Regions from separate parts of the Fructilactobacillus ixorae genome, predicted to be linked through region 1. Evidence: predicted binding sites of a transcription regulator. Region 1 holds the regulator's gene; the other holds the start of a gene.
The links. Region 1 encodes HrcA, which represses chaperone genes, less so after heat shock. Its sites were predicted from a motif close to TTAGCACTCNNNNNNNNNGAGTGCTAA; they were not measured.
Positions count from the first base shown of each region.

Region 2: the regulator HrcA is predicted to act here: its motif matches at 5,915-5,941, upstream of groES (co-chaperone GroES).

Region 1 is NZ_CP097478.1:808,475-824,657, reverse strand. Features, by position in the region: gene rseP (RIP metalloprotease RseP) at 1-25, shown strand, start outside; gene M8332_RS04000 (proline--tRNA ligase) at 46-1,752, shown strand; gene M8332_RS03995 (PolC-type DNA polymerase III) at 1,804-6,117, shown strand; gene rimP (ribosome maturation factor RimP) at 6,232-6,714, shown strand; gene nusA (transcription termination factor NusA) at 6,733-7,833, shown strand; gene rnpM (RNase P modulator RnpM) at 7,892-8,173, shown strand; gene M8332_RS03975 (L7Ae/L30e/S12e/Gadd45 family ribosomal protein) at 8,160-8,462, shown strand; gene infB (translation initiation factor IF-2) at 8,476-10,812, shown strand; gene rbfA (30S ribosome-binding factor RbfA) at 10,824-11,174, shown strand; gene truB (tRNA pseudouridine(55) synthase TruB) at 11,241-12,152, shown strand; gene ribF (riboflavin biosynthesis protein RibF) at 12,159-13,106, shown strand; gene hrcA (heat-inducible transcriptional repressor HrcA) at 13,185-14,222, shown strand; gene grpE (nucleotide exchange factor GrpE) at 14,235-14,801, shown strand; gene dnaK (molecular chaperone DnaK) at 14,826-16,183, shown strand, end outside.
Region 2 is NZ_CP097478.1:363,010-379,192, reverse strand. Features, by position in the region: gene M8332_RS01825 (helicase-related protein) at 1-8, opposite strand, end outside; gene M8332_RS01820 (YigZ family protein) at 48-695, shown strand; gene M8332_RS01815 (CidA/LrgA family protein) at 761-1,162, shown strand; gene lrgB (antiholin-like protein LrgB) at 1,169-1,906, shown strand; gene M8332_RS01805 (APC family permease) at 1,961-3,799, opposite strand; gene groL (chaperonin GroEL) at 3,937-5,559, opposite strand; gene groES (co-chaperone GroES) at 5,604-5,888, opposite strand; gene M8332_RS01790 (redox-sensing transcriptional repressor Rex) at 6,021-6,665, opposite strand; gene M8332_RS01785 (ABC-F family ATP-binding cassette domain-containing protein) at 6,873-8,816, shown strand; gene tsaD (tRNA (adenosine(37)-N6)-threonylcarbamoyltransferase complex transferase subunit TsaD) at 8,909-9,943, opposite strand; gene M8332_RS01775 (GNAT family N-acetyltransferase) at 9,970-10,569, opposite strand; gene tsaB (tRNA (adenosine(37)-N6)-threonylcarbamoyltransferase complex dimerization subunit type 1 TsaB) at 10,553-11,278, opposite strand; gene M8332_RS01765 (acyl-[acyl-carrier-protein] thioesterase) at 11,275-12,042, opposite strand; gene rsmI (16S rRNA (cytidine(1402)-2'-O)-methyltransferase) at 12,054-12,932, opposite strand; gene M8332_RS01755 (DNA replication initiation control protein YabA) at 12,935-13,258, opposite strand; gene holB (DNA polymerase III subunit delta') at 13,281-14,303, opposite strand; gene M8332_RS01745 (cyclic-di-AMP receptor) at 14,307-14,633, opposite strand; gene tmk (dTMP kinase) at 14,630-15,289, opposite strand; gene M8332_RS01735 (ABC transporter ATP-binding protein/permease) at 15,415-16,183, opposite strand, start outside.

The DNA.
Region 1 (16,183 bases):
TATAATGCGGTACTTTATTCGTTAATAGTAGGAGTGATGAACTAAATGAAACAATCAAGAATGTTAATCCCCACCCAAAAACAGGATCCAACGGGCGCGGAAGCCCTAAGTCACCGGATGCTACTGCGGGCCGGATATATTCAACAGGTCTCGGCTGGAACGTATGCCTACCTACCATTGGCGTATCGGGTGTTAGAAAAAATCGAACGGATCATTAAGCGGCACATGGATGCGGCGGCTGCCTGTGAAATGCTCGTTCCAGAAATCATTCCCGCTAAATTTTGGCGGGATTCGGGGCGGTATGAAACTTATGGAGACGAACTTTTTAAGTTGCAGAACCGCCATGATACCGAATTCATCCTGGGCCCAACGCACGAAGAAACCTTTACAGAGTTAATCAAGGCTTCGGTGAAATCCTACAAGAAGTTACCGTTAAATTTATATCAGATTCAAAGTAAATTTCGCGATGAAGATCGGCCCCGTTATGGACTCTTACGAAGTCGCGAATTCATTATGTTGGATGCCTATTCATTTTCAGCTGATGATGCAGACCTAGATCAAATCTATAAAGAAATGCGGACGGCCTTTGAAGCCATTTTCAACCAAATTGGTCTGAACTACCGAGGTATCATTGGCGATAGTGGTAGTATGGGGGGCTCTGATTCCATGGAATTTTCCGCCCCCGCTGCGGTTGGAGAGGATACAATTGTCTATTCTGATGACAGTGAGTATGCCGCTAACCTAGAAATGGCCACTAACTTATTTGTGCCCCAAAAGTCTCATGCGGAGATGGAACCCTTAGAGTTGGTTGCAACGCCGGACGTAAAGACGATTACGCAAGTCACAAAGTTTTTCGATGTGCAACCAGACCAAGTTGTAAAAAGCCTCCTCTACGTGGCGGATGGACAGCTGGTGGTCGTTTTACTGCGGGGTGATCAGGTCGTCAATGAAGCGAAACTCAAACATGTCCTCGCGGCGGACACCCTTGAGCTAGCAACCCCCGACCAAGTGGTAACGAACTTCCACGTTCAGCCGGGTTCCGTGGGACCATTTGAGTTGCCAGTGGGAACGAAGGTGGTGGCGGATGAATACGTGCAACCCCTCGTGAATGCCGTGGTGGGGGCGAACCAAACTGATCACCACTACCAGGGCTTTAACCCCACTCGGGATCTACCTGACCTTGAGTACGTAGACGTACGGACCGTCCGAGAAGGAGACATTTCTCCAGATGGAAGTGGTGAATTGCAATTTACCAAGGGGATTGAAATTGGCCACATTTTCAAACTCGGAACCCGCTACTCCAAAGTATTGGGGGCTGACATTTTAGATGAAAATGGCCGGCAACAACCAATGATCATGGGTTGCTATGGCATTGGGGTGAGCCGGTTACTATCAGCGGTTGCCGAACAGCAAGCAGATGAAAACGGGTTGGTATGGCCAACTGCCATCGCGCCGTTTGATGTGCATGTGATTCCAACGAACGTGAAGAAAGCAGAGCAGGTCGAACTAGCGACACAAATTACCCAGGTGCTCGAAGCAGCCGGGTATGATGTGCTCGTTGATGACCGCAAAGAACGGGCCGGAGTTAAATTTGCCGATGCCGATTTGATTGGAATCCCAGTTCGAGTGACGATTGGGAAAAAGGCTGATGAAGGCATCGTCGAAGTGAAGATTCGCAAAACCGGTGAAACCGTTGAAACCAAAGTTGATGATTTACAAAATACCATTACTATTTTAGCTAAAGAGATGTAACCAAAAGACCAGACGAGACTGGTCTTTTTTGTGCAAATGAGGAGGATACCAGTGTCACTAACCAAAGAAGAACGTTTGCAAAAGTTACTGGATCAAATTGGTTGGTCGGATTCTGAACGCGCTGAATTTAACCACGGGCAGATTACAGCAGTTACTGTGCACCAACAGTCTAACCGGTGGGAATTTACGTTTCACTTGGAACGAATTCTCCCCTTTGGGCAGTTTCAAAAATTGCTAACCAGCTTGCAGCAAGCCTTTCAAGAAATTGCACAGGTGGATGTTACGATCAATACGGATCAAACGACGGTGCCCAACCGCGAACTTGGTGACTACTGGGAGTGGGTCGTACGACACGCGGGGCTACACTCCAATTTAACCCAGGAACTGTTAAATAACCATGTTCCGACGGTGGATGACGGCCGGGTTAATTTTTTGGCGGTCAATGAAATTGCCAAGGATTACATGACGAATAAGGCACTGGGACCGATTGAAGCGACCTATCAACAGGTGGGCTTTCCCCAATTCACCATTAATACTATGGTTGATGAGTCGGCCTCCCAGGCTAAAATTGCCGAACTGAAAGCCGAGAAACAGGAACGGGACGAAAAACTGGCTCAACAGGCCCGGGCGGCCATGGAAAAGAGCAACGCGCACAAGGAAGCAACGCAGCACACTGGTTCGCAACAAATTGGTCGCAAGATCGCGGATAGCAGTGAAGTTACCCAGATGGTCGATATTACAGAAGAGGAACGGTCCGTTGTGATTAACGGGTACGTGTTTAATAAGGAAGTTCGCGCCCTGCGTTCCGGGCGGCAGTTGTTAATTCTCGAAATTACCGATTACAGTTCGTCGTTAACCGTGAAAAAATTCTCGAAAAATGATGAAGAAGCGGCCCAATTTGCTAACCTCGCAGCCGGTAGTTGGTTAAAGGTACGCGGGAGTATTCAAGAGGATAACTATTCACACGAGTTGGTGATGAATGCCTACGATTTGATGCCCGTTGAACACGAAACCCGCTCCGATCTCGCCCATGCTGATGAAAAGCGGGTGGAATTGCATTTGCATTCGAACATGAGTCAAATGGATGCAACCAATTCAATTTCAGACTACGTCAAACGGGTTAAACAGTGGGGGCAACCAGCCCTCGCTGTCACGGATCACGACAACGTGCAAGCCTTTCCGGAAGCCTACCAAGCTGGGCAGCAAAATGACGTTAAGATGATCTATGGAATGGAAGCGAACGTAGTTGATGATGGAGAACCAATCGGGTTTAATGACCAGCACGTGCGGTTAAAGGATGCAACCTACGTGGTGTTTGATACGGAAACCACCGGACTGTCAGCGATTTATGACCGTGTGATTGAACTGTCAGCGGTTAAGATGCAGGGGAATAATGTGATTGCGGAATTCGAAGAGTTCATCGATCCCGGGTTTCACTTATCAGAAGAAACAACGAACCTGACTTCCATTACCGATGAAATGGTCGCCGGTTCTAAATCTGAAGCGGAAGTCTTTCAGCTTTTCCGCGACTTCTGTGGCGATGCCATCATCGTAGGGCATAACGTCACCTTTGATATTGGATTCATGAATACCGGCTATGCCCGGCACCAAATGCCAGCGCTTGCCAACCCGATTATTGACACGTTAACACTCGCACGCTTTTTATACCCGAATTACAAGAGCTACCGGCTGAACACCCTAGCCAAGAGATTTAACGTGGAGTTGGAACACCACCACCGGGCCATTTACGATGCGGAAACAACTGGCCATCTCAACTATTTGTTTCTAAAGGATGCAAAAGAGCAGTATGGAATTGAGTATCACGATCAGCTCAATGAACACATGACTGACAATGATGCGTATAAGCACGCGCGACCGTTCCACGTCATTTTACTGACGAAAACGCAAGCCGGGTTAAAGGAATTATTTAAATTAGTCTCTTTAGCTCACATTAAGTATTACTATCGGGTTCCACGAATTCCCCGCAGTGAACTCGAAAAGCACCGGGAGGGTCTACTGGTTGGATCAGCGTGTGCTAGTGGCGAAGTGTTTACTGCGCTGATGCAAAAGGGACAGTCGGAAGCACTGGCCAAGGCTAAATTTTATGACTACTTAGAAGTTCAACCGCAAGCAGCCTACCAGCCGTTAATTGATAGTCATCTGATTAGCGACCGTGGAAAACTGCAAACAATTTTAAAAAACATGGTGACGGTTGCGGATGACGCTCAATTGCCCCTCGTGGCGACCGGTGATGTTCATTATTTAGACCCCCATGATTTTATCTATCGTAAGATTTTAATCAATTCCCAGGGAGGCGCGAACCCGTTGAACCGGCAGGCATTGCCGGACGTGCATTTGCGGACGACCGACGAATTGTTGCAAGATTTCCGATTTTTAGGGGAAGCAACGGCGCACAAAATTGTGGTTGAGAATTCCCAAAAAATTGCGAACGAAATTGAAACCGTGCATCCCTTAAAAGATAAGTTGTATACACCAAAAATGGACGGCGCTGAGGATGAGATTGAACGTCGGACCATGGATAAGGCGCATCAGTTGTATGGTGAAACTTTACCGGACATTGTGGAAAAGCGCCTAAAGCGGGAACTGAAGAGTATCATTGGGAACGGCTTCTCAGTTATCTACTTGATCTCGCAGCGGCTGGTAGCTAAAAGTAATAAGGATGGGTATTTAGTTGGCTCCCGGGGTTCGGTTGGGTCCAGTTTGGTGGCTACGATGACCGGGATTACCGAGGTGAATCCCTTACCGCCTCACTACCGGTGTCCCAAATGCCAGTATTCTGAATTTTTCACGAAGGGGGAATACAGCTCTGGATTTGATTTACCAGAGAAAAAGTGTCCGCATTGTGGCGCCGTCATGGTGGGAGATGGGCATAACATTCCGTTTGAAACCTTCTTGGGATTTAAGGGGAACAAGGTTCCGGATATCGATCTGAACTTTTCGGGAGACTATCAAGCAATTGCCCATAACTATACTAAGGTCCTGTTCGGGGAAAAGAACGTTTTTCGGGCCGGTACGATTGGAACGGTGGCTGACAAAACCGCCTATGGATATGTGAAGGCCTACGAACGTGACCAGGGGAAAAACTTCCGGAATGCGGAGATTGATCGGTTAGCCCAGGGTGCGACCGGAGTCAAGCGAACGACCGGCCAACACCCGGCTGGGATTATCGTTGTTCCCGATTACATGGACATCTACGACTTTACCCCGATTCAGTTTCCGGCAGAGGACCAAAATGCGGCGTGGAAAACGACCCACTTTGATTTCCATTCCATCCACGATAACATCCTGAAACTCGATATTCTGGGCCATGATGATCCAACCATGATTCGGATGTTACAGGATTTATCCGGAATTGATCCTTATTCTATTCCAATGAACGATGCGGGAGTAATGAAAATCTTTAGTAGTCCAGAGGTGTTGGGCGTAACTGCAGACCAAATTTTCTCCAAAACGGGAACGCTGGGAATTCCAGAATTTGGAACCCGGTTTGTCCGGGGGATGCTCGAGGAAACTAATCCGCAGAATTTCTCTGATTTACTCCAAATCTCAGGACTATCCCACGGTACTGACGTGTGGTTAGGGAATGCCGAAGAATTAATTAAAGAAGGAATCGCCACGATTTCAAACGTAATTGGGTGTCGGGATAACATCATGACCGACTTGATTAATTACGGGGTGGATTCTGAAACTGCCTTTCAAATCATGGAAAAGGTCCGGAAGGGAAAGGGCATCAAGGACGAATGGCAGGCCAAAATGCGTGAGTCCAACGTTCCCGAGTGGTACATTGACTCCTGTCTTAAGATTAAGTACATGTTCCCCCGGGCGCACGCGACGGCCTACGTGTTAATGGCCCTGCGGGTGGCCTATTTCAAGGTATACTTCCCGCTGGTTTATTACGCTGCTTACTTCTCAGTGCGCGCCTCTGATTTTGATGTTGAAGCGATGGCACACGGTAAGGAAGCCGTGAAAAACGTGATCAAAACGATTGAAAGCAAAGGAACGGAAGCCTCTGCAAAGGAAAAGAACCTGCTGACCGTGATGCAGATTGCAAACGAAATGTTAGAGCGGGGCTTTCGGTTTGAAATGATTGATTTGGAGCGCTCGGATGCCTCGGAATGGTTGATGGATGGGCAACAGTTAATTGCGCCCTTTAGTGCCGTGCCCGGATTGGGTTTGAACGTGGCTAAGCAGATTGTTGCTGCCCGAGAAGATAAACCGTTCCTGTCCAAAGAGGATCTCGCTAACCGGGGGGGAGTCTCTAAGACCATTATTGAATTTATGAATCAAAATGGGGTTTTGAAAGGACTTCCGGACGAAAATCAACTGAGCTTGTTTGATTTATAAGGACATTGCGACCGACTAGCGATTATGCTACAATTATGGTAGTAATTGAAAACTCTTTTGGGAGTGAGCAGCGATGCTCGCTCTTTTTATTAGAACCATTTGGGAGGGAAATAGTTGAGCGAAACAAGCGAGATTATTGCGAAAGTCACAGCAACGGTGGAACCAATCCTATCCACTTTGGGCTTTTATTTGTATGACATTGAATTCGTCAAAGAAGGCGGCAGTTGGTACCTGCGGGTTTACGTTGATAAAGAGGGTGGGATTACCCTAGATGATTGTGTGTTAGTTAGCGATCAACTAGGAGAACAGCTGGATGAACTCGATCCGGATCCATTTGCTGAACCCTATTTCTTAGAGGTTTCGTCTCCAGGGGCCGAACGCCCCCTTCGCCGTGAGCAGGATTATCAGCAAGCGTTAAACGAATATGTGCACCTCTCGCTCTACCAAAAATTAGATGGTAAAAAGACGTATGAGGGTACTTTAACCCAGTTAAATGAAACCACTTTAACCATTCAGGTAACAGACAAGCAACGGGATCACGAAGTCGAGATTCCGCGGAAGCTAATCTCAACCGCCCGCTTGGCAATTAAATTTTAAACAGGAGGAAGCAGCACAATGAGTAAAGAACTGGTGACAGCGCTCGATGAATTAGAACGCGAAAAAGGGGTCAAAAAGGAAGTTGTGATTGAAGCCTTGGAAGCGGCGTTAATCTCAGCTTACAAACGAAATTATGACCAGGCGCAAAACGTAGACGTTGAGTTTGATGAACGACAGGGAAACATCAATGTTTATGCCGTTAAAAAGGTCGTTGAAACGGTGGTGGACCCCCGCCTTGAAGTGAGTTTAGATGAAGCCCTCCAAATTAACCGGGGGTATGAACTGGGGGATGAAATTAAATTTAAGGTAACCCCCAAGAACTTCGGTCGAATTGCAGCTCAAACTGCCAAACAGGTGATTATGCAACGGGTACGAGAGGCGGAACGCCAAAACGTGTATGACAAATACAGCAAGTATCAGGATGAACTGGTCACTGCTGAAGTGGAACGTCAGGACAATCGGTTTGTCTATCTAAACTTAGACGGGGTTGAAGCTGCCATGGGGCATAACGATCAAATGCCGAATGAAAATTATCGGCCGCAAGATAAGCTCAAGGTTTACGTTACGAACGTTGACGATGCCGCGAAGGGACCCCAGGTGTTTGTTAGTCGGACGGCTCCCGGACTGTTAAAACGGTTGTTTGAACAGGAAGTGCCAGAAGTTTACGACGGCATCGTGGAAATTGTGTCGATTGCTCGGGAAGCCGGCGACCGGTCGAAGGTAGCCGTTAAATCAAACGAAGCAAACGTTGATCCGGTAGGGACCACGGTGGGGCCCCGGGGGCAACGCGTGCAAGACATTGTGAACGAACTCGGAGGCGAAAACATGGATATCGTCCAGTGGGATGAAGATCCGGCCCAATACATTGCCAACGCTTTAAATCCGGCTGAGGTGGTAGATGTAATCTTCAAAGACGGAGAAGACAAAGCTTGTACCGTGGTCGTTCCCGATGATCAGTTGTCGCTAGCAATCGGGAAGCGGGGTCAAAATGCCCGCCTGGCAGCTCGGCTCACTGGCTACCGCATTGATATTAAGGCAGAGTCTGAGATGAACGATCAGGAGCAAGCAGATGTTGAACCTGCTTCGGTTAGCGACGATGAAAGTGAAGTAACCGACTAGTAACGGCACAACACAGCAAAGGAGTGGAGCGAACTTGAAAAGGCAGAGAAAGATTCCGATGCGCAAGGACGTCATTTCCGGAGCAATGTTTCCGAAAAAGGATTTGGTCCGCATCGTGCGCGATAAGGAAATGAACGTTAGCCTAGATCCAACCGGGAAAAAGGCGGGCCGCGGTGCGTATGTGCGGATTGATGTTGACGCAGTCAAACAGGCGCGGGATGCCAAAATGCTAGAGCAGGTTTTTTCCGTCACTCTGGATCCGGCGTTCTATGACCAGCTAATTGCGTACGTTGATCACATCCAAGCTAGACGGGAATTGATGCAAAATGACCAATTATAAGCAAACGCTTAATTTGTTGGGAATTGCCCGGCGAGCTGGTAAAATAGTTACCGGAGAGGCACTGGTTTTAAGTGGAATTCGGAGTCATCGAGTTCAATTTTTATTCTTAGCCAGTGACGCTGGAACAGCGACTGCGAAGCGCTTTTTGGATAAAAGTCGCTTTTATACCGTTCCCGTGAACCACCAGTTAACCAAAGCCGAATTAAGTGCGGCGATTGGACAACCACGAACAATCATTGGAATTACAGATCAAGGCTTTGCGAGGAAATTAAATGAGATAAACAAGTAAGGAGCGTGGTTTCATGGCCAAAAAAAGAATCTATGAACTAGCAAAAGAATTAAACGTTCCCAGTAAAAAAGTACTGGGGGTAGCACAAGCAAATGGGATTAGTGTGAAAAACCACATGTCATCGTTAGATGCAGCCCAGGAAAAGACGGTACGAGGTGCAATGACTAAAAACGGGAAATCCCAGGCAACGAGTAACAAGCAAGCCTCAGCTTCCAAACAGAGCCAACCAGCGCGAGCAACTGGTAAGCGTCCCGAACACCACCAGGCCGCTGCAACAACGAAACCGAACAAACCTACGCATGCTAATCACGATAAAGCGATCAATCAAGGAAAGTCGAAGCCGGGAACTCCAAAGCAGCCAGCCCGTACCGCTAAACCAGCTGGGAAGCAAACAACTACGGCGAAAGCTAAAGCAGGTGCTGGTAAATTCGGTGGTAGTTTAAATCGAAACAACAACAGCAATAATAATAAAAACAAGAAGAAGCGCCGTAATAATCGTAACAACCGGTTTGCGAATATGTACTCGAAAAACCAACGGATTCGGCAAAACCACAAGAAAAAGGCGCCAACGGTTCGGAAAAATCGGCCGTTACCAGAAGTTTTGGTCTATGAAGATGGGATGAACGCTCAGGATCTGGGAAAGATTTTGCACCGCGAACCAGCCGAAATCATCAAGAAGTTATTTATGTTGGGCATGATGGTTAACCAAAACCAGTCACTTGATAAAGATGCCATTGAATTACTGGCTGAAGATTACGGGATTAAAGCCCAAGAAAAAGAACATGTCAACGTTTCTGATATCGATAAGTTCTTTGAAGAAGAGGAAAATAACACGAGTTATCAAGCACCGCGTCCCCCAGTAGTGACGATTATGGGTCACGTTGACCACGGGAAGACGACTCTGCTTGATTACCTGCGTCATTCGCACATTACGGCGGGAGAAGCCGGGGGAATTACCCAGGCAATTGGGGCGTACCAGTTACAACAAGACGATCATTTAATTACGTTCTTGGACACGCCCGGCCACGCTGCCTTTACCGAAATGCGGGCCAGAGGGGCCAACATCACGGACATTACGGTGTTAGTTGTTGCTGCTGATGACGGAGTTATGCCCCAAACCATTGAAGCAATCGACCATGCTAAGGAAGCAAACACGCCCATTATCGTGGCGGTTAACAAGATTGACCGTCCCAACGCTAACCCGAACCACGTCAAGGAACAATTAATGACCTATGGGTTAGTTCCTGAAGATTATGGTGGCGATACCATCTTTGTTGATATCTCAGCTAAAAACGGAACCAACGTGGATGAACTGCTGAATATGATTTTATTACAGGCCGATGTGATGGAATTACAGGCCAACCCGAAGCAAAATGGAGCCGGCTCGGTAGTTGAAGCCCGGCTAGACCGTGGGAAGGGTCCAGTGGCAACGTTGTTAGTCCAACAGGGAACCCTCCATCCTGGTGATCCAATTGTGGTTGGTGATACCTTTGGTCGGGTGCGGACGATGACGAACGAAGCCGGGCAAGAATTAGACGGGGCTACGCCATCGACTCCGGTTGAAATTACGGGGCTGAACGCCGTGCCAGAAGCTGGGGACCGCTTTGTCGTCTTTAATGACGAAAAAACCGCGCGGGCGGCCGGAGAAGAACGGGCCAAGGAAGCGCAGATTGAAGAGCGGAAGCAAAATAACCGGGTGACCCTGGATAACCTGTTTGATTCCATGAAACAAGAAGACATGAAGCAGGTTAACGTCATTATTAAAGCGGACGTGCAGGGTTCAGTAGAAGCGTTAGCCGATAGCTTGAAGAAGATTGATGTTGAAGGTGTTAACGTTAACGTTATTCATGCTTCCGTGGGGGCGGTTAACGAAAGTGATATTGCCCTAGCAAAGGCTAGTAACGCGATCATCATTGGATTTAACGTTCGGCCAACTCCCCAGGCAAAGGTCCAAGCCGAAACGGATAAGATTGATGTGCGGCTGTACCAAGTAATTTACAATGCGATTGACGATGTTACCGCGGCGATGAAAGGGAAACTTGACCCTACTTACGTCGAAGAGGTTACAGGAAGCATTGAAGTGCGCCAGATTTACAAGGCCTCGGCGGTCGGAACCATCGCTGGGGGCATGGTCAGTGATGGGTACGTTCGCAACGACAGTAAGGTGCGGCTCGTCCGCGATGGGGTTGTGAAGTACGACGGTGAACTGGGGAGCTTGAAACGCTTTAAAGACGATGTTAAAGAAGTTAAACAGGGTCATGAATGTGGGTTGACGATTGCTAACTACAATGACATTAAGGTTGGTGACGTCATTGAAGCTTACCACATGAAAGAAGTCGCTCCTAAGTAAGGAGGAAAGCAATGGCACAACAATATCGAGTTGGACGGCTCCAACAAGAAATTCAAAAAGAAGTTGACGATATCCTGTTGAAACGAGTGCGGGATCCCCGGGTTCAAGGAGTTACAGTGACGGGGGTGAAAGTAACTGGTGATTTACAGCAGGCCACGATCTTTTATAGTATTTTATCTAGCGACCCAGCTGAACAAGAAAAGGTTCAGCAGGGTCTTGATAAGGCAACGGGGTTAATTCGGGGTGAATTGGGACATCGGTTGAGTATTTATGTTACACCGGAAATTCACTTTGAGCGCGATGAGTCAATTGAGTACGGAAGTAAAATTGACCAGCTGCTAAACAACCTAAAACGCCAATAAAAAAATGACTGAGAAATTTTTTCTCAGTCATTTTTGCGTAGTTAGTAATTAGTAAGGAGTGATGACATGGTAAATGGGATTATTCCCCTCTATAAACCGGTAGGGAGCACCAGTTTTGATTGCGTGAGTCAGGTGCGTAAGATTGTACACCAAAAAAAAGTTGGGCACAGTGGGACGTTGGATCCCAGTGTCGACGGGGTCTTGCCGATTTGCCTTGGGAATGGGACCAAGGTGGTTGACTACTTAATGGCATCGGGAAAGACCTATCGTGGGTCAATTACGCTTGGCTTTGCGACAACCACGGAGGATCTTGACGGAGAAATTATTGCAGAACAACCCCATTTTCAACCGCTCACGCAAGCCCAGATTAAACACGGGTTACACCACTTTGTTGGAACCATTCACCAGATTCCACCCATGTATTCGGCGGTGAAAGTAAACGGACGCCGCTTGTATGATTATGCTCGGCGGGGGGAAACGGTCACGCGTCCACAACGAACCGTGCAGGTTACGGAATTTACCCAACTTGGCGAAGCCATCGTTGACGAAGCAACCGGCACCCAAACCATCTTTTTTGAGGTTCACTGCGGAAAAGGGACCTACGTGCGCACTCTGGCCGTTGATTTCGGTCGGCTATTTGGACTTCCAGCCGTCATGTCCCAGCTCACGCGGGTGGCGAGCGGTGGCTTTGACATTCAACAAACGGTTTCCTTTGCTACCCTAGCTGCTGCTCAAGCAACTGGTCACCTAGAGGACCTAGTTTATCCGATTGATCATGCACTGCAGGCCTTTGCGCAGGTTGAGCTGACAAACGAGCAGTGGCAGCGAGTTCAGCACGGCGGCTTTCTCGCTCCCAGTGAATTGAACAGCACTGAAGCAGAGGTGGTTTTACGGTATAATGGGGAAGATAAGGCGTTATACTACTACAATGAAAAGCACCACCAGTATCAACCACAAAAAATGTTTAGTTTGGAGTAATCACTAATGCAGATTATGCAGTTAACCTATCCGCTCGCACCTGACGTACAGTTTTCCACTCCCGTAGTGTTAGCAATGGGCTTTTTTGACGGGGTGCACCAGGGACATCAGCAGGTCATCGAAAGAGCGCGGCACCTGGCTGAGCAACGGAACTTACCGTTAGCAATCTTAACTTATGATCACCATCCCGCCCTAGTTTACCAAAAATTGACCGGGGACGAGGCGCGCTATCTAACCCTAACCACAGCGAAGTACGAACGCTTTGCAGCCTTAGGGGTTGATTATGTTTACGAAGTGAACTACGACTATTCCTTTCAGGCGCAGACCCCGCAAGAATTTGTGGATAATTTTATTATTCGCATGCAGGCTCAGGTAGTGGTCGCCGGTTTTGATCATACCTACGGGGAGCGGGAGGCGGCCATGAATAATCTGACTGACTACGCCCAGGACCGCTTTACGGTGGTGACGGTGCCAGCGACTACCGTTGATGGGAAGAAGGTCAGTTCGACCCGCATTCGGCGGAATCTTAGTGCCGGTCACATTGAAACCGTGAACCGGCTATTACAACGTCCATTTCAAATTACGGGAACCGTGGTTCATGGGTTAGCCCGGGGACGGACCCTCGGCTATCCGACCGCAAACGTCCAATATGACGACCTACAACGGATGCCGGCTTTAGGTGTTTACCTGGTTAAGATGCAGATCAACGAACACTGGTATCCGGCCATGGCTTCGATTGGTAAAAACGTGACCTTTGGTGATCAAAATCCGGTGACCTTAGAGGTGCATTTGTTCGATTTTAATCAGAATCTATATGGAAAGCAGGTTGCGGTTCAGTTTTTAACCAAGACGCGTAACGAGGTTAAATACCAGGGCCCGGAAGCGTTGGTCACCCAGCTACGACGTGATGAGCAGGAAGCAAGAAAGTTTTTTAAATTGGAGCGTAATTCTTGACCTGCATGGTTATCCTTGGTACAGTATAAATGTACCTTAGCACTTGTTGATTGAGAGTGCTAAAAAGAGGTGGTGAAGATGCTCACTGAGAGACAAAATCTGATTTTGAAACACATCGTTGACGCATATTCACAAACCGGAGAACCAGTTGGTTCAAAGTATCTAGCCGATCATTTACCGATTAAGGTTAGTTCTGCGACCATTCGCAATGAAATGAGTGTGCTTAGTCACAATCATTTCATTGAACAGGTACACACTTCTTCCGGACGGGTTCCCTCTTATAAAGGATATCGCTACTATGTTGATTACCTGACGGAACCGATTCCACTAGAAATGAAAGCACGCGACTACATCACGGAAACGTTAGATGATTCGGTTAAACAGATTGATGACATCGTGAAGCAGTCAGCTGATTTGTTATCACAAATTACTGATTACACGGCGCTAACCTTTGCCCCCACGTTGCAATCTCAGGATGTGGTTGAGTCGTTTCGTCTAACTCAGATTAATCACCTGAATTTTATGGCGATTATGATGATGAAAAGTGGCTTAGTGCAGAGTCAACCGTTTCTAACCGAAGCGGCGTTGACGCCAAGTAGTAGTACGAAAGTGGAAGCTTGGTTAAACCAGCACCTACGGAATCAACCGTTAGCAGTGGTTACCCGGAGCTTGGAAAATGAAGTAGCCCATGGTGGGCAGCCCTTGGCGGACTTTACGCAAATTGTAGATGCCTTCATGATGGTTGCTAGTAAGTTACAGCATGACCAGTTCTTTGTGAGTGGTCGGAGTAATTTATTCCATGGGATGGGGGCCGAAGCCTTTGCTAACTTGAAGCCCCTCTATTCATCTTTGAGTTCCGCCGCTGACTTGGCGACAATTTTACAGCCCAGTGGTCGGGATGTTTCCGTACGCTTGGGCTTTGAATTGCCCAACGATCTATGGCGAAACTATAGTATTATTAGTGGAACTTATGATGCTGGGGAACATGGAACTGGTCGCATTGCGGTAATTGGTCCAACCCGGATGTTTTATCCCCGGGTAATGGGGCTAGTTGATGCGTTTCGTGATGAATTACAAACAAGAATTCGTAGTTATTACCATGACTACGACCAATAAAGGAGGGTTAGCATGGCCAAAGAAAAAAAGCAGCCAGCTGTCGAAGCAGCCCAAGCTGACCAACCAACTGCTACTAATCAAGTAGACCAAGCGCAACCGGATGCGGCGGCGCCAACCGAAGCTTTACAGGCCGAAGTTGATAAATTACAGCAACAGTTGGATGACAGCCAAAATGATTATTTACGGTCCCAAGCAGAGCTTCAAAACATGCAAAAACGGAACCAAAAAGAACAAAGTGAGTTGGTTAAGTATGGCTCACAAGCACTGGCTAAGGACATTGTACCCGCTTTGGATGACTTGACCAGAGCACTAAACGTGCAGGTAGACGACGAAAGCGGGCGGCAGTTAAAGACTGGGATTGAGATGGTGGTTAAACACCTGCAAAAGGCGCTCACCGACAATGACATCCACGCGATTGATGAGGTGGGAGTTAAGTTTGATCCTGAAGTGCACCAGGCAGTGCAAACCGTCCCAGCTAGCGATGAGCATCCAGCTGATACGGTCGTTCAGGTGCTACAAACCGGTTACCGACTAGCTGATCGAATTATTCGGCCGGCAATGGTAATCGTCGCACAATAAAGAAAAATAAAAGGAGAGACAACAATGGCAAGTAATAAAATTATTGGAATTGACTTAGGTACCACTAACTCAGCTGTAGCGGTTATGGAAGGTGGCAAACCCAAAATCATTACGAACCCAGATGGGTCGCGGACTACTCCTTCAGTAGTGGCTTTTAAAGACGGTGAAACTCAAGTTGGGGAAGTTGCTAAGCGGCAAGAAATTACAAACCCGAACACGGTTCGTTCCATCAAGAGTCACATGGGTGAACAAGGCTACACAGTTGACATTGACGGCAAGAAATACACGCCACAACAAATTTCAGCGATGATTTTGCAATACATTAAGGGCTATGCTGAGGATTACCTTGGTGATACGGTTACTGAAGCCGTTATTACCGTTCCAGCTTACTTTAATGATGCCCAACGGCAAGCAACTAAGGATGCCGGAAAGATTGCCGGATTAGATGTTAAGCGGATCATCAACGAACCGACGGCTGCTTCCTTGGCATATGGTTTGGACAAGCAGGATAAAGATGAAAAAATCCTGGTTTACGATTTAGGGGGTGGAACGTTTGATGTTTCGGTCCTAGAATTAGGGGATGGAGTTTTCCAAGTTCTTTCGACTAATGGTGATACACACCTTGGTGGAGATGACTTTGACCAACGGATCATTGACTGGTTAGTTGCTAACTTCAAACAAGAACAAGGCGTTGACTTATCCCAAGATAAGATGGCTTTACAACGTTTGAAGGATGCAGCTGAAAAAGCTAAAAAGGAACTTTCTGGGGTTAACCAAACTGAAATTAGTTTGCCGTTCATTGCTTCTAATGACAATGGTCCATTGCACTTGCAAACCACTTTAACGCGGGCTAAGTTCAATGAATTAACTTCTGACTTAGTTGATAAAACGAAGGTTCCATTTGAAAACGCATTGAAGGATGCTGGTTTAAGTACAAGTGACATCGATGAAGTAATCTTAAACGGTGGTTCAACACGGATTCCTGCTGTTCAAGAAGCCGTTAAGAACTGGACGGGTAAGAACCCGAACCACTCCATTAACCCTGATGAAGCGGTGGCTTTAGGGGCTGCTATTCAAGGTGGAGTTCTGACTGGAGACGTAAAAGACGTTGTGCTGTTGGATGTTACCCCACTGTCCCTTGGAATTGAAACGATGGGTGGAGTGATGACGAAGTTGATTGACAAGAACACGACGATTCCAACTTCGAAGTCGCAAACCTTCTCAACTGCTGCTGATAACCAAACGGCCGTTGATATCCATGTTCTTCAAGGTGAACGGCCAATGGCTGCTGATAACAAATCATTAGGTCGGTTCCAATTAACTGATATTCCAGCTGCGCCGCGTGGGGTTCCCCAAATCGAAGTTACCTTTGATATTGACAA
Region 2 (16,183 bases), 450 kb from region 1:
TCATTCATAACTTCACCTCTACCAGAGATACGGAAAGGAGCCTTCTTATGACACAACCATTTTTAACCATCACCCACGCAGGCACCCATACCCTAGAAATTAAAAAATCTAAGTTTATTGCTAACGTTGCCCGCGTTCAGAGCGAGGCAGCAGCCGCGCACTTTCTAACCCGCATCCAAACGGAGCACAAAAAAGCCACCCACAATTGCTTTGCTTACCTCCTTGGGGCAGACGACCACGTGCAACGGGAAAGTGATAACGGTGAACCCCGCGGAACGGCAGGAGTTCCCATTTTAGAGGTCCTTAAGCAGGAACACCTCCATGACGTTGCCGTCGTCGTGACCCGTTACTTTGGGGGCATTAAGCTTGGCGCTGGGGGGCTGATTCGGGCTTACAGTAACGCCACGTCCCAAGTCATTGCGGCCGTCGGAATCGTCGCCATCGTCCAGCACGAATGCTTGCAAATTAGCGTGAGTTACAAAAACTATGATCAATTAACCTATTTTTTAAATACCCATCACCTTGAAATTCAAAACGTGGATTTTCAAACGGAGGTGACCGTCACCACTTCGGTCGCCCAGGATCAATTGGAACCCCTCCAAACAGCTTTAACTAACTACCTGGCAGGCAATGTCACCATCCACAGCGCGGGACCGCAATTCGTCGAACAACCCGTGAAACGACCGCAAGCCTAATTGCGTTTCACGGGGGCTTTGGTATAATGGTAGTGAAACAAATCACAATTGAAGGGAGTTTTTTCATGTCATCTAAAGATGCACAACCAGCGGCCACCATTTTAGTGCAAATGGGGATTTATGCCGTGATTTTATTTGTTTCCTACTTAATTTCGGCCCTGTTTCCCGCAAATTTCCCGGTTCCAGCACCGGTCATCGGGTTAATCCTACTGTATCTCCTCCTTACTTTCCGCCTGATCAAACCTGTTCACGTGGAAAAGGTCGGTAACTTCTTGATTAGCATCTTGGCCTTTCTCTTTGTTCCCTCTGGGATTCAACTGGCAGCCGACCTGAACATCATGAGGCATTCGGGACTCCAAATGATCGTCATGATTATCATCTCAACGGTCGTCATGCTAGTTTCGGTGGCCCTCGTAGCCACAGCCCTCATCTGGCTGCGCCAGCGCCTCTTTCCCGGAAAGGAGTAGTTACATATGCAAGCTGAATTATTAAAATTCTTGGGGACGCCGATGTTTGGAATCGCTCTCTCGCTCGTCGTCTATCTAATCGGAACGGTGCTGTTTAAAAAGACCAAGGGCTTTTTCCTCTTCCAACCGCTCTTTGTCAGCATGGTGCTAGGCGTGTTCTTGCTCTGGTTACTGGCCAAGGTAACTAATCTCGACGTCGTCTGGGTTTACAAAAACCTTTACAAGCCAGGTGGTGACATCATCTTCTGGTTCTTGTATCCCGCTACGATTGCCTTTGCCATCCCCCTGTTCAAACGCAATGACATTGTGAAGAAGTACTGGATAGAAATCATCCTGGCCTTGGTGATTGGGCTGACCATTTCAGTCGTCATCATGTACTTTGTCTCAAAGCTCCTCGGGCTTAACAACGCTGGGATTGCTTCCATGCTCCCGCAGGCGGCTACCACGGCCGTGGCGATGCCAATTGCCGCTGGGATTCACGGCATTCCTGCCGTAACCGCGATGTCCTGCATTTTGAACGCCGTCATCATTTACGCCATTGGGGACTGGTTAATTAAAATTTTCCACCTCAAAAATCCAATCGGTGTGGGGCTAGGCCTGGGAACAGCCGGGCACACGTTAGGATCGGCGAAGGCTCTCCAACTGGGTGAAGTGCAGGGTTCCATGGCTGCCATTTCGGTAGTCATTATCTCAATCGTGGTGGACATTGTTGTGCCCCTCTTTGCTAACCTGGTTCACCTATAAATTAATCATATAAAAAACCGTTCGGCGAACCGAACGGTTTTTTTGTGGGGCTTTTTAATTACTTAAGTGATAGTTATAGGTTGAGACAATGATGTTTTGCCGCGAATTAAGCGCTGCTCGAAGCCGCAGTCCCGTTTGGTTATGCAGGACTTGTTGCCAATGGTGCCGAGGCACAAATTGCGGGACAAGCACCGTTGTAGAGTAGTTAATCTCATCATCCTTACGGGCAATTACGTCACAGAACCGGAGCACCGGATCGTTGAGGGAACGGTATGAAGTGTGAATGTTAACAAACCGAATGTCTGGATATTCATGCTTAAACTGGTCCTCAATTTTCTTTTCACTCTCCGGATCAGAATTAAAGGAGACGTGGACGGCAACCACCTGGTTCGCAATCGAAGTGGCATAGCTAATCGCCTGACGGGTAACTTGCGTCACGTTTCCTACCAACACAATCACCGTTGAGCCATCGTACTTGCGAATCTGGGCCGCAGCATCCTTGTTATCAATCCGCAACTGACGGGCCACTTGTTGATAGTGGTTGTGAATCCGATAAAACATGTACAAAATCAACGGCATGATGATCAGGTACGGCCAAACGTCCCTAAAGCGGAGGGCAAACAGGATGACTACCAGCATCAAGGACATCCCAGCTCCAATTAGGTTAATGAACATCTTACCCGGCCAGAAACCTTCTTTATGATGGAACCAGTGCACAATCATCCCTGACTGTGACAGGGTGAATGGAACAAACACCCCGACGGCATATAGTGGAATCAACAGATTGGTCTTCCCGTTGAAAATCAAAATCAACGTGATGGCTCCAATCGCCAATGAAATAATCCCGTTAGAATAACCGAGCCGATCCCCTTTATCCAGGTAGGCGTGCGGTAAATACTTATCCTTCGCCATGTTGTAGGCCAGGATTGGAAAGGCCGAGAATCCCGTGTTAGCAGCAACCGCTAGAATTAGAGCCGTCGCAAGTTGCAACATATAATAGAAGAACCCGTGGCCAAAGACACCGCTCCCGATTTGGGACAACACGGTATCCTTAACGTTGGGAATAATGCCCATGTAGTAACTTAAGCAGGTGATGGAACCAAAGAAAATCGCCAAAATAATGGCCATCAATGCCAACGTATTCGCCGCATTTTTCCGACTAGGCTGCTTAAAATTAGGAACGGCGTTACTGATGGCTTCCACTCCAGTCAAGGATGCTGATCCGGCTGAAAGGGCTTTAAAGAAGAGCAGCAATGTCATGCCCTTCACCGAAGCATTCAGCGGAGCAGCCGCGTGGTACGCAATTTTGCCGGTCAGAATGTTATAGCCACCGATGATGATCATCAAAATAATCATTAGGATAAAGAAGTACACCGGGATGACCAGAAACGCGGCTGAATCACGCATTCCCCGTAGGTTCAAAACCATGATAAATAGAACGATTAGCACCGCAATCGGCACCTGATAGTGATAGAGACTCGGGATGGCAGAGGTAATGGCTTCCGTTCCAGAGGTGGTCGAAACCGCCACGGTTAACATGTAGTCAACCAGCAGAGAGCCTCCGGCAACTAGACCAGCGCCTTCCCCCCAGTTAGTGCGTGCAACCACGTACGCCCCCCCACCAGAGGGATAAGCATAGATGATTTGACGATACGACAGGGTAATAGCTGCTAGTAACACTAACACTAGCAACGCAACCCACATTTGATACATGAGGGCGGCGGTCGATAACGTAATCAAGACTACCGTAATTTGTTCCGTCCCGTAGGCCACTGAGGATAAGGCATCTGACGACAAGAGCGCCAAGCCCTTAAATTTCGTCAGGGATTGCCCGGCTTCATCAGTACTTTTCAGTGGTCGGCCAATAATTAAACGCTTTAAATATCGCCACATGAAACTTTACTCCTATATCTTGAATTTGCTTCCTAGCATTTTAATACACCTGCTACTATACTCCGACTCCCAGCTCGCGACAACAGCAAAAGGGAAGTTTACTTACGTAAACTTCCCTTTTAATTTGGTAATTTAAATTACATCATTCCAGGCATTCCTTGCGGCATTCCTGGGTTGTCGTTACTGTCTTCTTTTTGTTCTTCAGCAACTACGGCTTCCGTCGTAAGTAACAATGAAGAAACTGAAGCAGCGTTTTGTAAGGCTGACCGGCTAACCTTGGTTGGGTCCACAACTCCGGCGGCAATCATGTCTTCATACTTGCCATCAGCAGCGTTGTAACCAACTCCTGGTTTTTCTTGTTTCAAGTGGTCAACGATTACAGCGCCATCCACTCCGGCGTTTTCAGCAATTTGCTTAACTGGAGCTTCCAGAGCCCGACGCACAATGTCAACTCCCGTTTGTTCGTCGCCATCGGCATCAACGGCAGCGACATCAGCTAGAATGTTGATGAAGGAAGTGCCTCCACCAGGAACGAACCCTTCTTCAACAGCAGCCCGGGTAGCATTCAAAGCGTCTTCAATCCGGTACTTGCGTTCTTTTAATTCCGTTTCGGTTGCAGCTCCAACTTTGATAACGGCTACTCCACCAGCTAACTTAGCTAACCGTTCTTGTAACTTATCCTTATCAAATTCAGAGTTAGTCGTTGAAATTTGACCCTTAATTTCAGCAACTCGCTTAGCAATGGCTTCTTTGTCACCCTTGCCTTCTACGATGGTTGTCTTATCCTTCGTAACGTTTACTTTATTAGCTTGACCAAGTTGATCAACGGTCGTATCTTTCAAGTCAAAGCCTAAGTCATCACTAATGACAGTTGCGCCCGTCAACGTGGCGATGTCTTGTAATTGGGCTTTCCGCCGGTCACCAAAGCCAGGGGCTTTCACGGCAACCACGTTAAACGTTCCTCGCATCTTGTTCAAGACCAAGGTTGGCAATACTTCACCACCAATGTCATCGGCGATGATTAACAGTGCTCGACCTTGTTCAACGACTGATTGTAAGAGGGGCATGATGTCTTGCATGTTGCTAATCTTTTTGTCAGTAATTAAGATGTATGGATTATCGAGATCGGCTTCCATCTTTTCTTGATCAGTAACCATGTATTGGGACATGTAACCACGATCAAATTCCATTCCTTCAACCACGTCCAAGCTGGTTTCCACTCCCTTGGAGTCTTCGATGGTAATTACCCCATCGTTACCAACCTTTTCCATGGCTTCCGCAATCAAACTTCCAACTTCTTTACTAGCGGAAGAAATGGAGGCAATTTGAGCAATGTCGTCTTTGTTTTCAACCTTGTGACTCATCTTCCGTAAACTGTCCACAGCGGCGTGAGTTGCTTTTTCAATTCCCCGCCGTACACCAACCGGGTTAGCACCGGCCGTGACGTTCTTCATGCCTTCTTTGACAATTGCTTGGGTCAAAACAGTTGCAGTAGTGGTTCCGTCCCCAGCAACATCGTTCGTCTTAGAAGCTACTTCAGAAACTAACTTAGCTCCCATGTTTTCAAAGTGGTCTGGTAAACTAATTGCCTTGGCAATCGTTACCCCATCGTTAGTAATGGTTGGATCGCCAGCCGTTTCTTCTAAAACCACGTTACGACCCTTGGGCCCCATTGTCGTTTTAACTGTATCAGCTAATTTATCAACACCTTTGAGCATTGCGCTCCGTGCGTCATCTGAAAATTTAAGCTCTTTAGCCATTTTAATCACCTCATGTTGATTTTATTTGTGTTCCGTTGTTACGCTTATTTTACGATTGCTAAGAGGTCATTTTCGTGCATGACCAAGTACTCTTGACCTGCATAGTTAACCTTGGTGCCGGCGTATTTATCAAACATCACGTTGTCGCCTTCCTGAACTACTGGAGCGACCCGTTCGCCACTGTCAAGCACCCGTCCGGCTCCAACAGCAATGACCTTGCCTTGGGTTGGTTTTTCCTTCGCGTTGTCTGCGAGGACAATCCCCCCCACTGTTTCTTCTGGTTGATCTTCTACTTCGATAATAACCCGATCTCCAATTGGTTGTAACATCTTAATCCCTCCAATAAAGTAACTTTTTAGCACTCAAACTCATCAAGTGCTAATTACATTATTAATATAATCCCCCTGCTATAAAAATGCAAGAATTTAGTTTCAAAAAAAGAGTTACTGCATCAGTAACTCCTATTCCTCGGTTGTGTCATCATAGTGATCAATAAAGTAAATGAGGGTTTGCAATTCGTTGGTCAAATCCACGTTGTGCACCCGAATGTCATCAGGAACATCCAAGCGCCGAGACGTAAAGTTTAAAATCCCCTTTACCCCGGCTTCCGAAACTTGATCAGCAACGTCTTGGGCCACCTTCGCCGGAACGGTTAGAATCGCCACACTGATTTGTTGATCCCGGAGCTGGTTAATCATTTGATCCATCGGGTAAATGGGTACACCCCCCTGAATCGTATTTACGTTCTTTGGATTCACATCGAACGCCGCGGAAATCCGAATGTTGCTATCCTGATGGAAATTAAAGTTCAACAGGGCGTGACCAAGATTCCCGACTCCCACTAGAGCTACGTTGGTCAGCCGGTCTTGGTGGAGGATGTTCTTGAAAAACTCTAATAGGTTGTCAACGTCATACCCGTAACCTCGTTTCCCAAGGGCCCCAAAGTAGGAAAAATCCCGACGAATGGTCGCTGAATCCACGTGAATGGCATCAGCTAGTTCAGTCGATGAGACCCGTGTTTTGCCCCCGTCATGTAAAATGTTTAAATAGCGATAATAGAGCGGCAGGCGCTTTGCAGTTGCACGGGGAATTTTCACTTCTGCCATTAGCTAGTTTCCTCCTTAAAATTAGTCGTACCTTCACTTTTACCATTCTACCACAAACTAAAAGTTTGTGAATTTTTTGGTTAGTACTAGCCAACTTCCGCGAACCACAAATCCGGGTTTTCCCCATTCCAGTCTACCCTACCGGTGCAAACTAGCCGGCCTAATCACGACTAAAAATATGATAAGATGACGACAGGAGGAATCACCATGATTATCTTACAGGCACAACACCTGACCAAACGATTTAATGGCGTGGCAATCTTTGAGGATCTTAATTTAACCCTTAATGACCACAGTCATCTCGGGTTAGTCGGCCAAAACGGCGCAGGAAAATCAACCCTGTTAAAAATGTTGGTTGAGCCCCAAACGATTAGCTCTGGGACCGTAACCACTAAGCAAAACTTATCGATTGGCTACCTACCCCAAAATACAGGGCTTCATTCCGACCGAACGATTCAAGCCGAGTTAGAGCTGCCGTTTCAAGGCTTACAGGAAATGGAAGCCAAGCTCCATCAACTCGAAGACCAGATGAGTCAGCCGGCCGTGAACCAGGATCCGGCCCAACTAGCCGCCGTTTCCAAAACTTACGACCAGTTGCAAGCCGACTTTACGCGAAACAACGGCTACGGCTACCACGCTGAGATTCGGACCATTATGAGTGCGTTTGGCTTTAGCCCCGCCGACCAAGCTCGCCCCATCAGTGAACTATCGGGTGGCCAGCAGACCCGCGTAGCATTAGCTAAACTGCTACTCGAAAAGCCCGACCTGCTCTTACTGGATGAACCGACCAATCACATTGATATGGAGACGACGGCCTGGTTAGAAAACTTTTTAAAGTCCTACGCCGGGGCGTTTCTAATTATTTCTCACGATCGTTATTTTCTCGATCAGACGGTAACGGGCATTTATGAATTAGACCACGGCCGGTTAACCGACTACGCCGGAAATTACAGTTTCTTTGTAACCGAAAAGGAACACCAGTTGGCTCTGGCTGCTAAGAAATACGAAAAACAGCAACACCAAATTAAAAAAGATGAGGAGTTTATCCAGAAAAACCTGGTGCGGGCCTCCACTACCAAACGGGCCCAGTCACGGCAAAAACAACTCGCCAAGCTCGACCGGGTGGAAAAACCCAGTCGGCAACGGGCCACCGCTCGCTTTCACTTTCAACCCGCTCGCAAAAGTGGGGAGGTCGTCTTAGACGTCGAAAACCTCGGGATTGGCTACCACCAAGAGCTGAGTTACCCAATTAACCTGCACTTAAAACGGCAACAACGTGTTGCCATCTTTGGTCCCAACGGGGTGGGAAAATCAACCTTACTAAAAACAATTGTGGGGGAGCTGCCCCCACTTCAGGGTACGATTCGCTTTGGAACCGGAGTCCAGATCGGCTATTACGACCAGCAACAGGCTCGCCTGCATCCCGAAAAGGACGTGCTCCACGAACTCTGGGATGATTACCCGACCACTCCCGAAGGTGACATCCGCTCCATCCTCGGGAGCTTTCTCTTCAGTGGTGCAGCAGTGGAAAAACGAGTTGCCAATCTTTCAGGGGGCGAACGGGCCCGCCTATTATTAACCAAATTATCTATGGAACAGGATAACTTTTTAGTCCTAGATGAACCAACTAACCATCTCGACGTCGATAGCATTAACGTCTTAGAAAAAGCCCTCCTGGACTTTCAGGGAACAATTCTGTTTGTTTCTCACGATCGGTATTTCATCAACAAGTTGGCTACCCACATCGTTGAACTGAGCGCCACGGGCTCAGCTACCTATATGGGTAACTACGATTATTACCGGGCTAAAAAAGCGGAGGAAGCAGAAATTGCGGCGCATGAACAGCCACAGCAACCCGTTTCCACTGTCCCTGTTTCCGACCAAAAGCAGCAATTTCAACGTCAAAAGGACATCCAACGACAGCAACGAAAGTTAGCCCGCACCATTCAGGATCTAGAAACCCAACTGGGTCACCTCGAAACGCAAATCCAAAGCGTCCAAACGGCCATGACCAAACCAGAAAATTATCAGGATGCTACAAAGAGCAGTGAACTGCAAACCCAGTTAAACGAACTGCAAGCTACCCAACAAACGGTTGAATCCCAGTGGGAAGCGGCAAGCTTAGACCTAGAAGCCTTAGATGAACCATAAAAAATCCCGTCCCAGCACGGTCATGTTGGGACGGGATTTTTAGTTACTACTAATTAAAAAAACTTGTTATCAGCGGCTAAATTGGCTTTCGATTAGTGCGGAGCAGCTGCTTCCCACTCAAATTCCAGCCCGGGCTCAGCATTCAAACTCATATCCGCGTGAGCACCATGGCGTTGCAACATGGCGCCGGCCGCTCCAATCATCGCGGCGTTATCGCCACACAGCTTGCGCGGAGCCATCACAAAGGGAACTCCCTTGGCAGTAACCGCTGCCTGGAGTGCCGCCCGCAACCCCTGGTTTGCAGCTACCCCACCGGCTAAGATAAATTCCTGGGCCGGATACTGTGCCAACGCTTCAGTGGTCTTTGTGACCAACACGTCGATTACCGCGGCTTGAAAACTAGCGGCCAAATCCTGTTTATTCAACGAGGTGCCAACCTGGTCCGCGTGGTGAACCGTATTAATAAACGCACTTTTTAACCCACTAAAACTAAAGTCAAGGTTATCTTCTTTGATCATGGCACGGGGAAACTGGAAGGTTTCGTGACCAGCGTGCGCCCACTGGTCCACGGTCGGCCCGGCGGGGTAATTAATCCCCAACACGCGCCCAATTTTATCATAAGTCTCTCCAGCGGCATCATCACGGGTTTCCCCAATGATTTTAAACTCACCCTCAGCCGGCATCCAAACCAATTCCGTATGCCCGCCAGACACAACCAGCGCTAGCGCGGGGAAGTGCACCGGCTGCACAAAGTTAGTCGCGTAAATGTGACCCGCAAGGTGATTCACCGGAATGAGGGGGAGTTGGTGCGCCCAGGCAACAGCCTTTGCTGCCGTAATGCCGACTAATAATGAACCAACCAGCCCGGGTCCGGATGTAATTGCTACTCCGGTTAGGTCCGTGTACGTGACGTGAGCTTCATCCAGGGCTTGTTGCAAACAAATCGTAATTTGTTCAATGTGATGCCGACTGGCCACTTCGGGAACGACCCCACCAAACCGTTGGTGACTCTTAATCTGGGTTGCCACCACGTTACTTAAAATCTCGTTACCATCCTTAATAACTGCCACACTAGTTTCGTCACAACTAGTTTCAAAGGCGAGGATTAAACTCGGTTGTGCTTCCATGTTTTCACCGCTTCTGTCGTTCTAATTTAACGTCCAAAATTGTTGGCCGCTAAGTAGTTTCGTTTATCTAAATGCAACCGGTAGTCAACGGCGGCTTCGCCATCGTCAAAGTAATCCGGTTTCTCATCCACCTTGACAAACCCCAGGTCCTGAACCAAGCTCTGGGATTTTTCGTTACTTTTTCGGCACGTAAAAATCACACAGTGCAGGCCCATTTCTCGCGCTCGTTCAATGATGGTCGTCGTCAAAAAGTAGCCTAATCCCCGCTTTTGAAACTGCGGTAAAATGGCCAGGTTTTCAATGTGACAGCAGGTTTGCTGGCGCGAAATCATAATGCAGATGAAGCCAACTAACTCATCGTCATGCCGCAAAATCAGATAAAACCGATTATCACGGTTCTTCAACCCCGCCTGAAACCGTTTGGGACTCCACTTCACCTGCTTCCCGTAAGCTTCCCGGTCAACCTTAATTAGGTCCGGCAAGTCGGTCATTGACCCCTTCCCGAGAAAATACTTCATCCCACAAATTTCCACAATCCGATTTTTAAAATCAAGGGCCTCGTCAATCCGATTCGCTTGTTTGTCATTAATGTTTTTACGATACCACTCTTTAAACTTGTTCAACATAGCCTGTCGATCCCTCTCCTGGGTGCTTGCGCTGCCATTCTGCCTCTGCCTGGGTCATCCGTAGGTAGTTCGGAACCACCTGGTCGACGGCTGAAACGGGCGTTTGTCGTTCCCCGAACATGGCCAATTGACTTGCCTGAGGCAAATTGTTAATGCCCGCTACCGTTCGTACTGGGACGTTCAGTTGCTCCTGAAACTGGGTCAAAAACTTTGGAACGTCTGAACCCACTAGGGTCAGCGGTTCAGTAAACTGCTGGAGTTGTTGTAGCCAATCAGCTAACGCTACGTGTTGCTCTGGCACAACCAGTTTTGGCCCCGTCGGACTCGTCCGGTAGACGGCCGTGAACAAAATCTCGTTCCGGGCATCAAACAGGGGTACGACCAGGTGCTGTTCCGCCGTGACGTTGAGCACCAAGGTTTGTAGGCTAGACACGGTCACCAATTCAATGCCGAGGGTGGTCGCAAGCACCTTCCCAATCGTCACGGCTACCCGTAACCCCGTATAGGATCCTGGTCCATTGGCAATCACAACCCGCTCTAAATTCGCCGGAGTTAACTTAGCTAGTTTAACCAAGCGCTCCACAATTTCCATTGCATAGGCCGCGTGTTTTCGTTGAGTTGTAATGGTCGTGGTCGCAAGCACCCGATCACCGTCAACGACCGCGACGGTTAACGGTTGATTCGAAGTGTCAATTGCTAAAGTCTTCATTCCTCCGCCTTCTTTGGTGTAATCTTTGTCCATTTAATCTGCGCGGTAGCACGAATCTGGTCGCCCACGGTAATCTGGTGGATGGTAACCGGAGTTCGGTCCGCCGTTAACAATTGGGCTTGACTCGTAACCTGATCGCCGTACCGGACCTCATCGACATACTTAATGCTAAATTCAGTTGGCAGGTAGTCCCGCAAAAATTCAAAGGGTAACGTGTTCGTCATCCAGCCCACGTAGTGCGTGTTACTAACGTGACCGTTAAAATCAATGTCACTAAATAACACCGGATACGTCATTTCCCACTCTGCCGGACCAATCAGTCCAGGAATTTTGGTCAGACGCGGTAACCGTTTCACGTGTTCACTACCAAACGGTTTCGTCATGGCTTCGTTAATTTTAACCATTTTTCGGGTCTTCAAATCCATCATCACCCACAGGCTATTAACATCCACCAGTAAATGGTCCGCGTGGTCATAAATGCGGTACACCCGTTTCGCAAAGTAATTCGTGTGGGCCGTCGCCTGGGTTTCAATGCGGACCCGTTCGTTCGCCTTCGGTAAGCGGTTAATGTGTAGATCTTGTTGCACGACAATCCACGTCACCCCCGTCTCCTGAACGTCATCAATTCCAACGGACAGGCCGACAGATTCATCCTCTGAAACCTGAATAAAGCTATCAATTAAAAATTGCAACGTCACTTTCCCGTGAATTCCCGTTTGAAAGTTCGCAATCTTGTAGTTCTCTGAAAAAATGGAAGCTGACATGACCTTTTCTCCTATTTATCAAGCTGATGAAAGCGATTATAGACATCCTGGCGGACCAAATGATTGGTTTTCGCCACCTGTTTAATCGCTTGGTTGGGTTTCATTCCCGTCTGCACCAGTTGTTGCACCTGGGCTTCGATTGAGAGTGTTGGGGCAACCACTGGGGAAGCTGAAGTCGGCTCCGGATTCCCGGCCACTAAGATCACGAATTCCCCCCGCACGGGTTCCTCCGTGGCCCACTTCACTAATTCACTCAGGGTTCCGCGGACGTATTCTTCATGCTTCTTAGTGAGTTCCCGCCCTAAGGCTGCTGACCGATTCCCCAGCACCTCGGCTAGGTTGGTTAACGTCTTCTTTAACCGGTGGGGAGCCTCGTAGAAAATTAACGTGGCGGTCTCATTCTGTAAACCTTGGAGTTCGCGTCGCTGTTCTGCTGGTTTCCGTTGCAAAAAACCGTAAAACAAAAACGGCTGCGGACTTAGCCCCGATGCAATCAAACTAGTTAAGCCAGCGGTCGACCCAGGTAAACTGACCACGGGGAGCTGGTGCTTAATGCAGGCTTGCACTAACTCATGACCAGGATCACTCACGGAGGGCATCCCGGCATCGCTCACCTGGGCAATTGTTGCCCCGGCCTCAAGGCGGTCAATTAGCTCCGGAATCCGCCGGGCGGTATTATGCTCGTGAAAACTAATTTGCTTGGTGTTGATTTCAAAGTGATTGAGCAACTTTTGCGTGTTCCGGGTGTCTTCGGCGGCAATCACATCAACCGTCCGTAACGTATTGAGAGCTCGCAACGTGATATCGTCCAAGTTGCCAATCGGCGTGGGCACTAGGTATAAAGTTCCTGTTGCCCGGGGAGCAAAGCTACTCTGCGCATAGATGGTCATGGTTAACGTTCTCCGTAAATAATGTCAGTACAAAAAATACAGCTTTCGTTTTCCGCCCGCCGCTTTCCATAGTACTGATTACAAATGTGATAGCCTTCGTTGTACAGTTTTTCGAGGTTCTTTTTGGACTGGGACAATTCCCGGACGCCGTGATGTTGTTTTTCAGCAGACCCCAATAAATCCCGCAGGTGTTCATTTTCAATTCGCAATTCCGAATTCTCTTCTAAAATTACGGCAACCTTGGTCCGTAACGTTGTAATTTTGGTTAGCATTTGTTCGAACTGGGCGGACAGATCATCCATGCCCTCGTCCACATTTTTTGCCAAGCACCATCATCCCTCTCGTTTGCTAATTTATGGTGGCTAAACACTGCAGGGTAATGACCTCTAAAATACTCTGAAAGCCAACGTTCACCTGCTGCTGTTGTGCGGTGGTCAATATGTCATTAATCATACTGACAATTTGCTCATCTGACAATTGATCCGCCGCGGATTTAAGTAAATCATAAGCATTTCCAAATGCTAACTTCGTAGCGGGCAACGCCCGAAATTTCACGTCAAAAAGATCCTGGAAGAGCAAACAAATCATCGTAATTGTCACGTTTTGACTAAAACGATCCTTTACAAGGGGTAAGACATTCGTTTGAATAAAGGGAAACGCCTGGGCGTCGCCCTGTTTAATCCACGTAAACCACGTTTCTAGCTGCTGTTTCATTTTACTTAGCCAGTGATCTGTTACCAACTGGTCGAGTTCATCGGTATCATTCGTGATTTTTAACGCGAGGGTCATGTCCGTCGCACTCACTTGCTGCGCCTGTAAATAGCGAATCAGTTCGGCTGCTTGGATGGGCGGAAATTCCACCAACTGGGTGCGGGACCGAATCGTAGGCAACATGTGATGATAATCTGTGGTTAGCAGAATGGCGGTCACCGTTGCCGTAGGTTCTTCGATGACCTTGAGCAAACTATTAGCTGCGGCCACCGTCATGGTATCCGCAGCATCGATAATAAAGACCTTCTGCTTGCCCTCGACCGCACTCTTGGAGAACTCCCCTTTTAACTGCCGCACTTGGTCGATTTTAATCGATTGACCATCGGGTTTTAGGGTTAAGACATCGGGATGTTCCCCGTTTGCAATCCGAACACATTCGTTACATTGCCCACAGGGTAAGCCCGCTGGGTCTGGATGCTCACAAAATAAACTCATTGCCACTAGTTGACTCACGACCAGCTTGCCTCGCCCCGTAGCCCCTGAAAACAAATACGCATGGCTTAACGCACCGGCCTGAACCACCGCACCAAAATGGCGCACCAGCTCTGGCTGTTTTTGTAGCGCGGTGGCAATAATCGTGGAGGCTGTCTTCGTTTTCATCCGTTAGAACCGGAAAAATGATTCAATCGGCAGTACCATGACCGTGGCCCCACCGACCTGAACTTCAACCGGATAGGCCGTATCGTTAATGCTCCCCACGAGGTTAATCGGTGGGGTCACATACTGGTCGCGAGCCTGGCAGGAGTGCTTAATAATGTCTAGGAGTTCGGGAACCCGTTCATCATCAATTCCAACCAGGTAGGTTACGTTTTTAGCCTTTAAAAAGCCCCCCTTGGTGGGTAACTGGGTCGCAATGATCTTGTGGTCATTAAGTTGTGCCTGTAACTGTGCGGCATCTTTTTCCTGAATAATTGCTAAAACTAATTTCACGATTCCGTCCCTCCTGCGCTCAAGTTCTGATGAAGGTGTTGCCCAATAATGGTTAACACCTGTTGCGTCACGGTCGCCACCGGTTGGGTAGCATCGATCCGGACAATGCGGTCTGGATGTTCCGTCGCTAACCGTTCGTAGGCATCGTGCACCCGCACGTAAAAATCACGGTGTTGCTGGTCAAGTCGGTTCGTGGCGGCTGCGGTCCGCTGCTGGATCCGTTGTAACCCTACGGAGACTGGGACAGCAAAGTAAATGGTCAGGTTGGGGAGCAGGCCCTCGGTCGCAAACTGATTCATCTGAAAGACGGCTGCTTCCCCCAGCTTCCGCCCGGCTCCCTGGTAGGCAATCGAACTGTCTACGTAGCGATCGCACAATACGATTTGGTGCTGGCGAAGCGCTGGTAGGACGGCTTGCACGAGGTGCTGGCGACGCGCCGCTGCAAACAACAGTGCTTCCGTGCGCGCATCCATGTCCTGGTTTGCTTCATTGACAATCACTGACCGTATCTGTTCGGCGATCGGATCGCCACCCGGTTCCCGGGTGACCACTAGTTGCGAACCCAGTTGGGGCTGCAACGCAGCAACAACCTGGTTGAGCACCGTCGTTTTCCCCGCTCCGTCATTGCCTTCAAACGTTATAAATTGACCACTCATCGGACACCATTCCCCTTATTTTCTCCCTCGATTGTACTGTAAATTGACTCACTTGTCTATTTGAGCACCGGCGCCGTTTACTTCGGCCCGCCTACTAAAAAAGACCGCTAACGCGGTCTTTTGGCTTATTCAGCACTTAAACTGACAATTGGATCAACCTTGGCGGCCTTTCGTGCCGGTAACAAGGCGGCCAGTAAACAAATAATGACAGAAATCGCTAAGCCAAAGATGGCGTTCCCCACAGAAATTTGCATAATGTGGTAGTGAATTCCGCTTTGCGATAATGAGTTTACGCCCCATTCCACGAGGTAGGCTAACACGATGGCAACCAGGGCCGAGAAAAAGCCGAGGAAGACAGCTTCAAAGATAAATAACTTCCGAATGTTCCCCTTGGAAAAGCCGAGGGCACGTAAAATTCCGATTTCCTTGGTCCGCTCGGAAACACTGATGTACAGCACCACGATAATCATGATGGCTGACACCAAGAGCGAGATGGCCGCGATGGAAGTCAAGACGGCTACGGCGAGGTTCACGTAGGTATTCAGAATGGAAACAATCGAACCGGCCCCCGTAATCTGGTAGGCCTGCTTGTGCTTGCTGTTTTCCAACGCCTTAATCTGCTTTTGAACCGGTTGGACGTTTTGGACTCCCCCTGTAATATCAACGGCCAGATAGTTAGGTCCAAACGGCACGTTAGCGGCTTGGTGCATGGCCTTTAGGGTGCCATAACTAACGGCATCCGGTAGGTTGTTGCTATCCGTCACTCCACTAATGGTAACTTCTTGTTGCAGCACTTGTGGTGCCTGCGTCTGATCGTTGGCAATGTTTAAGTACAAGGTCGCCTTCTGCCCCACCACTTGGTTAGGATGCTGCTTATTCAGTTGCTTAGCTTCC